One region of the Microbulbifer sp. ABE4_465 genome, then DNA from elsewhere that is predicted to be linked to it. Evidence: predicted binding sites of a transcription regulator. Region 1 holds the regulator's gene; the other holds the start of a gene.
What was found. The regulator FNR, encoded in region 1, switches genes on or off when oxygen is low (the NO sensors DNR and NnrR bind a similar motif). The targets are predictions, from matches to a motif close to TTGATNNNNATCAA.

Region 1 (4,423 bases):
CAGGCGTACGCACTGGAAGGTCTGGAAAAGCAGGTTGCCCTGCATTTGAAGGATGGTCACAAGGAAAAGAACAGCGACGCCGCGTAACCCCAGGCGCCGCCATTTCCGCTCCGTGGCCCGCAGTGCAGCACTTCCTGCACTGCGGACCCGAGTATCTAAAAAGTGCTTTTAGAATCGATAGCCCAGTCCAGCGGCATACACCAGCGGATCAAGCTCCACATCCGCCGTCACCGCACCCACTCCAGGAATATCCACCGTCGCCTTGGTGTCGATATCCATCCACCACACAGCCACGTTAAATAACCAGCGCTTGTCAGCACCGAAAGCAAAGTCGACACCGGCTTCCGCGGCAATGCCTGATGAATTCTTCAGCTTGAGATCCGCAGAATCGGTTGCACCCAGGGTTGCGAATACGTCATTGGCGGTGCCACTGATTTTCTCTTCAAAAAAAACGGTGTAATTGAACCCAACCCCTACATAAGGCTGCACACTGGACGAAGAAGCAAGCGGGAAATATTGCAGCATAACGGTGGGAGGGAGGTGTTTCGTCTCGCCCAGGTCAAATGTCTCACCAAGCCCGGAAACTTCCAGATCATGACTGAACGGCGTCGCCGCTATCACCTCGACCCCCCAGCTCTGATTTAACATGTAAGTGCCAATAAGACTCAAAGCCGAGCCATTGTTCACGTCTGCAGCAGTGCCCTCGAGTGTCACATCACCCAGCGCAAGCGCACTGGAATTGACATCGGGACTCACCGAAATTGCACCACTGCGCAAAATGAATTCTCCAGGTTCATACGCGAGTGCCGGCGCGGAAAGCAGTGAAGCGAGAAGGGATCCAAGAGCCATTTTTTTCATAGTTATCTCCATATCCTTGATCGGTGTCGAATGCCTCACCAGCAGGGATACCCCAGGGGATACGCTGGTACACCTTGAGACTCAACCAGAATATAGACCAGCCAGTCATGCCGCAACACATATTTTCGCTCAGTTTTTGAGCTGCCGCTGCTGTTTCCGCGCAGGTTTCCGGCCCCAACCAAAACGCTATTCTTGATGACGCCAAAAGAATGATACGGAATTGCCACACCAATAACGGCTTTTTACAACGGCACTAACAACGCCATTAATAGATTGCTGCAGCGCAACAAAACTGCAACGCTACTGCAATCGTCATTTGTTACTTTTTAGTAACAAGTAACTAAAGAGTAATAAATATGACTTCTCGAAAAGGCTTTCTGCTTCCGCTGTTGCTGCTTGCCGGGTGCGGGGTAAATCAGGTTCCGCAGTCTCTGACCGCGACAGGTCTGCTGGTTGAGGAAAACGGCAAGTTCTATCTGATGGCCTCAGAGGAGCGCTATCACTTGAATAGTGTTCCACAACTGGATTACGAAAATTATCTCGGCCGAGAATTGATCGTGCAGGGAGAAATTCCCCGCTACTGCCACCAGGCCTGGGAAGACTCACTGGTAAAAGTGCACGGTGGTGCGGAGATGGTCGACCTGAACAAGGTTGACTGGTCCGATTGCCTGGAGGCCGACAAGGTTAGCCTGGTCACTGCAGACGGCGCTCACCTGGTGTATGACTGGGAAGAAATCGAGCTGGAAGACTACTACTTCTAATTCGCTGGACCTATTTCTCCCTCGAAGTATTTTCCCGCTGCGCAGGGCTCACGCCTTCAGCCTTGCGCCTTCAATCGAGTCTCGTCGCAGCTGGTTCCCGCCAGGGCGGCGAGTCCGCGTTTATCCAGCAGGCTTACCGCCCTTCCCTTCACCCTGATCAGATCCTGCTTCTGGAAGCGGGAAATTAACCGGCTTACGGTTTCCGCAGTGAGTCCGAGATAGTTGGCGATATCCATGCGCTGCATGGTGAGGTTGAAATCCACGGCCGAGTAACCGCGGCGGGCATAGCGCTCGGAAATATTGATCAACAGCGCTGCCAGGCGCGCATCAGCAGATCGCTTGCCGAGCAGCATGACCATGTCTTTTTCCTGACGCAGCTCTTCCGAAAAGAGATTGAAGATCTGCTTTTGCAAGCCGGGAACCTGTTGCGCGAGTGTCTCCAGCTGAGCGAAGGGCAGCTCACACACGCTGCTGTCTTCCAGCGCCTCGGCAAAACTGGGATGGGACTGACCGCTGTACGCATCCAGACCGAGCAGCTCGCCGGGCAATGCAAAGTGGGTGACCTGGGCATCGCCATCTGCGGCAAGCACGACCGACTTGAAGCTACCGGACCGGATGGCATACAGGCTGCTGAACTTGTCGCCGGCACGAAATAACTGCTCCCCGGCCTTGATCACGGTTTTCTTGCGGGTGATCTGCTCCAGACGCTCGATATCCTCCGCCGAGAGACCTGCCGGCAGACACAGAGCCCTGACCGAACAGTTGCCACAGCTGACGGCCTGCGACTTTGCCGCTGGTGATGTGTTGCGTGCGCTCAAACCGATCACTCTCCCTCTCGCGGTAACCACTGTTGCCGCCCGTCTGTTACTGGCCATTGCACCAATTTCTGTAGTCACATTGTATTCTCTACAAATCGCCTTAACACCCTGCCTGGGTTTTTCACAAGGTTCACGCCCTGAATCGAGGGCAGCGCTTTTGTTAAAGCACTGTCGTTAAAGCGCAGGTATTAAAGCACCCTTGAATAGGGCCCGTTCTCCACCGCCCGGTGCAGGTGGGTATCGAATGCCGCAGCCAGATTGCGCAAGAACCAGCGCCCCTGCTCGGTAACGTAAAATTCACGTTGATCAAGGCGAACCAGGTCATCGTCGAACATGGGCTGCAATCGTTTCAACTCCGCGTCGAAGAAATCCTCGAAGGGCGCACCGGCACGGGCCTCTACTTCGCGCTTGTCCACCCCCAGCTGGCACATCAATTCCATAATCAGCCACTGCCGCAAGCGGTCGTCTTCACTCATGTACCAACCGCGCACAATGGCCTGCCCCCGGTCCGCAACTGCTCCGGCGTACGCCTTGAGTGCGTGCGCATTTTGCCAGTAACCATCCCGGCTATAGCTGATGGCTGAGGCCCCCAGGCCAACCAACGCCTCTGCGGGCATCAACGTGTACCCCTGGAAGTTTCGCGCCAGCCGGCCCTCCATTGCCGCTTTCGCCATGGCATCACCGGGGCGTGCGAAATGGTCCATCCCCAGGAACTGGTACCCGGCGCCAGTGAGCTGCCGGGTCGCAGCCAGTTGCATGGCCATTTTATCCACTGGCGCGGGCATCAGGTTGGCGTTGATCAGGCGCTGGGCCCTGAAGCGCTCCGGGAGGTGGGCATAGTGATAGAGCGCGATGCGGTCGGGAGCCAGTGCCAGCACCTGCTCAACAGTGCGCTGCAGGCTATCGACGGTTTGCCCCGGTAATCCGTAAATCAGATCGTAAGCAATAGAACCGAACCCTTGCGCGCGCGCGTCGTCAGTCAATGCCGCTACCTCGCCCGCACTGCAGATACGATTGATGGCCCGCTGCACACCAGGATCGAAATCCTGCACCCCGAGGCTCAGTCGATTAAACCCGAGCCGGCGCAGGGTTTTGAAGGTACCGGGGGCCAGGGTGCGCGGGTCTGCCTCGATGCTGTACTCCACCTCGTCGCCGGACTGCAGGGAAAAGTGCTCCCCGAGGCCGTTGATCAGACGCTCGAGGTCACTGTCATTCAGGAAGGTCGGTGTGCCGCCCCCCAGGTGCAACTGGGTAACCGGCGCCCTCGATAGTCCCCGGTACCAGCGGGCCTCCCGCAACAGCGTTTCCAGGTAATCGGCCGCTCCGTCGTACTTGCGGGTAATGACCTTGTTACAGGCACAGAAATAGCACAGGGACTGGCAGAAGGGGATGTGGACGTACAGGGAGAGAGAGCCGGCGTCGCCCAGGGATGCCCAGGGTTTACGGCCGCTGGCATCGCCAGTTTCGCCGTCCAGCGGTGCGAAGCGGTCGGCGGTCGGGTATGAGGTATAGCGCGGGCAGGGGCCAGCGTAACGCTGCAGCAACGCCAGTGACAGACTATCCGGAGAAAGCGCAGACGCTCGCGCGGGGGAAAGAGATACTGCGGGGTCCATCTGGCATGCCTCCTGTTACCGGGACCCGGAGGCTACGAAAATGCAGGTGCTCCCCACTTGATCTGAATCAAGTGGGGAGCGATTGATAACTCGTCAGTCACCTGCCGGGCGGCGAAACAGATTCTGGATAGACGAGAAATCCAGCACCCGATTAATCGGGTCACCACCGTGCAGCTGATACAGGTTTTTCGCCAGCGCGCCGAGGGGAGTCGATGAGGCACTGCCTGCCGCGGTATCCATGGCCAGCCCCAGATCTTTCAGCATCAATGCCACGGAAAAGCCCCCCTGATACTCCCTCGAAGCGGGAGCAGTTTCCATCACTCCCGGGTAGGGATTGTACTTTTCCAGCGACCAGTTACCGCCTGAGCTCGCA
Region 2 (4,423 bases), on a different contig from region 1:
CGGTGGTGTCGATCTTGACCCCCAGGGGGAACGAAAGCAGGTTGTAATTTTCGCTCTCTTCGCCCTCTTCCTGCACCTTACTGAACTTCAGCTCGCTGCCCACACTGAAGGTTCGGTGTTTGGTGTGCCGGCGGGAAATCGTTCCGCCGATGGTGACGGCTTCTGCCTGATAGGACTCCCGATCTTCATTGGAGGCCTCAGCGGTCGCCGCCAGGTCCTGGTCATCGCGGAAAAAGCGCGGCACCAGCAGCTCTCCCTTGAGGGACTGCGTGATTTCGCTGACTCGGGTCTCGACTTCAATCTTTTCCCCGCGCCCGAGAATATTGCGGTGCTCCCAGCCTGCAGACACGCCGGCTCCCTCATCGGAGGCGTACCCCACCCCCAGGCGAATGGTGCGATGTTTTCGCTCGATCACCAGAAAGGTGACATCAACCACTCCGTCGTGAGGCTCGGATACCTCGTCATTGGCACCGGCAATAAGGTTCGTGCGCAGCAAACGCAATTTGGCAGCGTCGAGTTTGGCTCGATTAAAGCAGTCACCGGGGGAGAGTTTCAGCCGCTTGCGCAGGTAGTCTTCATTGACACTGGTGGCACCGGCGATACTCAACTCGCCAATGTGCACTTCCGGACTCGGCGCTACCCGGTACACAAGCCGCGCCGCGTGCTCGCTGTGGATAACCGTCGCCTTGTAGTCCACATCGACATTCAACAGGCAGGCATTCTCAGCCAGGTAGGATTCGATCTTTTTGACCCCCTCGGCAACCTTGACCGCTTCCAGGGGATCCCCCACTTGCAGGCCGACACCGGGAAAACCTGCCTGCAGTCGCGCAGGCATATCAATCTCGAGGGATTTGATGCGGAACTGCCGCCCCGGCACCACGCGATACAGAATCTCCCCACCGGTGACCGACTGGCGCACCCGGCCATCGTAGTAGCCGCGCGAGCGCAGCAGTTTTTCAAGGGTGCCACGCTCATAGCGCGCGACGTCATGAGGGTCCTCATAGGACTTGAGTACACTGCTGGACTTGCGCTGTTCATTCAACTGATCTTTCAGCCAATCCTGCAGCTCGCTGTTTTCGAGCACGCGCACTTTGAACTTGGGCAAACTGTCGAAAAACGGAAGCGCAACACCGGGCTGCGGCAAGAGCAGCAGCGCCGATATCAGAATTCCGATAGCAATATGTATGAAATCCGCTCCACGAGCGGGCAAAGAATCGCGCAAGACAAAAATCCGTTTGCCAACCATCCCTACTGCGACGCCGGGAGACCCAAAAAGTTGCTTCTACCCAGGCTTATTGACCGCTTCGTGCAGGCCTGTCGGCAGGTTCCAGCAGCGGGTTGCAGTTTTTAATCACTACACGCCCCTCCAGCAGGTTGCCCTTGGAGTATTCAGAGAAGATGCATTGATTGGATTTTGGGTCGTAGTTTTCCACCCAAAGGTTGTCGTCTTTCCAGGTGGACCCCAGGTGACGCTGACCGTCAGGCACACTGATGTACATCACGCCACCGAAGCGCTTTACAAATACTTGCTCAAAATGGAAGTAGTAGGCCAGCCAACCAGCGAGAAAAATAATTGCGGCAACGATCGCCCCTTTCCCCAGACTGCCAAATCGGCTGCCGGCAAACAGGCTGAGCACCACGAGGGCGATAACAGCGGCCCAGTACAAGTAGGTAATCATGCGGATCTTCCGTGAATTTATTCGGTTTATACAGGTGGAATCACTACCCCACAGGGTAGCGCAGTTTGGCGGATAGGACATGCCAAGGGCAAGGGGAAACCGGGGTCCCGGGCCACAGAAGTCACTGCTAACCTCACCTGCCGCGCAGCTGAACACTGCGCCAACAGATAGCAAGAGTGGGGGTACCCCCGGGAGGGCTGAATCGGCCGCTCAGTTGATCCAGATCAAGTGCGGCACAGCACCACACCCTAGACTGGAGCCAGTTGAGAGGACTACAGCGCAACACCCCGTTAGAGCATGCAGTCCACGTTTATATCACTTCCTCTATCGCTCAGGAGTACGAAAATGGACGCAATGATTGATCTCTTCACCAGCTTTTCTGGCCTGCTGAGCTTGGGAATCATTGGATTTGTTTGCCTGATGGGCGGATATATCACCCGGATGGCGCTACGCAAAATGAATGAAGAATTGGCTCAGCCGGCAGCCAACTGATACAGAGGCTCTCCCCGGTGCGTATTTTTTGCACGGGATCGATCCATCTACCCCGACTGTTCGCCGGGCAAGTTCGCACTTGGCCCGGCCTTTTTCATCACCGCCCGTCCTGATATCGCCTTTAAGAGGAGATTACTCTCCGGCGAGCTCTGACAAATTCTCAAACAGCTTCAATGCTTCCGGATTCGCCAACGCCTCCTGATTTTTCACCGGTTTGCCATGCACGACATTCCGCACGGCAAGCTCCACAATCTTGCCACTGATGGTACGAGGGATATCCGCCACCTGGATTACTTTCGCCGGCACATGGCGCGGGGTGGTATTGGCGCGAATGGTGGTGCGGATTTTCTGGATGAGGTCGTCGCCCAGGGTCAGCCCTTCCCGCAGCACCACAAACAGCACTACACGCACATCATCGCGCCACTCCTGGCCGATACAGATGCTGTCCAGCACCTCTTCGACTTTTTCCACCTGCCGGTAGATTTCTGCGGTACCAATGCGCACGCCACCCGGGTTCAACACCGCGTCGGAGCGGCCGTAAATGATCACGCCACCGTGCTCGGTAATTTCCGCATAGTCGCCGTGGGCCCAGACGCCGGGCCAGTTTTCGAAATAGGCGCTGTGATACTTGCTGCCGTCCTCATCATTCCAGAAGCCGATGGGCATACAGGGGAAAGACGTGGCGCACACCAGTTCACCCTTCTCCTGCTCCACCGGCTTGCCATCGTCGCTCCACACCTGCACCGCCATACCCAGACCGCGGCATTGCAGCTCACCGGGATACACCGGCAGGGTCGGGTTGCCCAGGGCAAAGCAGGAGACAATGTCGGTGCCACCAGAGATGGAGCTCAGGCATAGATCCGCCTTGATGTCCCGATACACGTAACGGAACCCCTCGTGGGCGAGCGGCGAACCGGTGGAGAGTACCGCGCGCAGGCGCTCCAGCTTGTGGCTCTCGCGCGGCTTGCAGCCGGCCTTTTCCAGCGCGGCGATGTACTTGGCACTGGTACCGAATACGCTAATGCTTTCCTCGTCCGCCATATCCCACAGGCACTGCGCTGCCGGGTAGAACGGCGAGCCATCGTAGAGCACCAAGGTAGCGCCGCAGGCGAGCCCGCTTACCAGCCAGTTCCACATCATCCAGCCGCAGGTGGTGAAGTAAAACAGGGTGTCGTCGCGGGAGATATCCGTGTGCAGGCGGTGTTCCTTAATGTGCTGCAGCAAGGTGCCGCCCACGCCGTGCACGATGCACTTGGGCACGCCGGTGGTGCCGGAGGAGTACATGATGTACAGCGGGTGATTGAATTCGGTTTGCTCAAACGTCAGTGGGCGCGCGGGCGCAGTTCCCACAAAAGCGCCGAGGCTTACGGCGCGATCCAGGCCGTCGATATCCGATTCGGTCTGCTCCGATGAGCGCGCCACTGGCACCACCACCAGCTGCTGGATCGAATCGATCTGATCGACGATCTGCTCCAGACGCGGCAGGGAGTCGATAGTTTTGCCGTTGTAGAAGTAGCCTTCACAGGCGAACAAGACTTTCGGCGCGACCTGGCCGAAACGATCTAGAACGCCATTGATACCGAAGTCCGGGGAACAGGAGGTCCAGATGGCGCCGAGGCTGGTGGTGGCGAGCATGGCCACCACAGTGTCGATGATATTGGGCATAAAACCCGCTACCCGGTCGCCCTTCTCCACTCCGGCATTGGCGAGCGCTGCGGCCAGCCGCTCTACCCGCTCAAACAGCTGGCGGTAGCTCAATTCGCGGCGGCTGCCGTTTTCCAGGCGCTCGATCAGCGCCGGCTTGTCGTCGCGAAAACGCAGCAGGTTTTCGGCAAAGTTCAACCGCGCGTCCGGGAACCACTCGGCGCCGGGCATGGTGTCTTTCCCCAGTACCCGCTCGCCGCGCTCGCTGGCAATGACTTCGCCGAAATCCCACAACTGGCTCCAGAATGCCTCGCGGTTATCCACAGACCACTGGTGCAGGGCGTGGTAATCCGGCAGGGTTTGCTGATGCAGCTCATTTACCTGGCGGCGAAACCGGTCCATCTGGGTCGCGGCAATGGCCTCTTCCGTGGGCTGCCAAAGGGGTTGCACTGGATTGCTCATGTCAGCGGGCTCTCTCATTTTTCTGTGTCGGCATTCTGTCTGAATGGTTGACCATTATTGGCCGTCTCGCCATGTGAACAATCATGCCTTGGTCTAACACTTAAGACTAATTTAAACTTATTATTATTTAATAAGTTTTACTTAAC

Region 2: the regulator FNR is predicted to act here: its motif matches at 1,894-1,907, upstream of ACXAG1_RS12030 (DUF3149 domain-containing protein).

What each region holds. Positions count from the first base shown of each region.
Region 1 covers NZ_JBSWXV010000002.1:426,480-430,902, reverse strand. Annotated here, with positions in the region: gene ACXAG1_RS05490 (HugZ family pyridoxamine 5'-phosphate oxidase) at 1-87, shown strand, start outside; gene ACXAG1_RS05485 (OmpW/AlkL family protein) at 169-858, opposite strand; gene ACXAG1_RS05480 (hypothetical protein) at 1,215-1,619, shown strand; gene fnr (fumarate/nitrate reduction transcriptional regulator Fnr) at 1,676-2,437, opposite strand; gene hemN (oxygen-independent coproporphyrinogen III oxidase) at 2,626-4,050, opposite strand; gene mmsB (3-hydroxyisobutyrate dehydrogenase) at 4,144-4,423, opposite strand, start outside.
Region 2 covers NZ_JBSWXV010000006.1:193,442-197,864, reverse strand. Annotated here, with positions in the region: gene ACXAG1_RS12040 (autotransporter assembly complex protein TamA) at 1-1,222, opposite strand, end outside; gene ACXAG1_RS12035 (hypothetical protein) at 1,293-1,679, opposite strand; gene ACXAG1_RS12030 (DUF3149 domain-containing protein) at 2,025-2,171, shown strand; gene ACXAG1_RS12025 (acetoacetate--CoA ligase) at 2,304-4,277, opposite strand.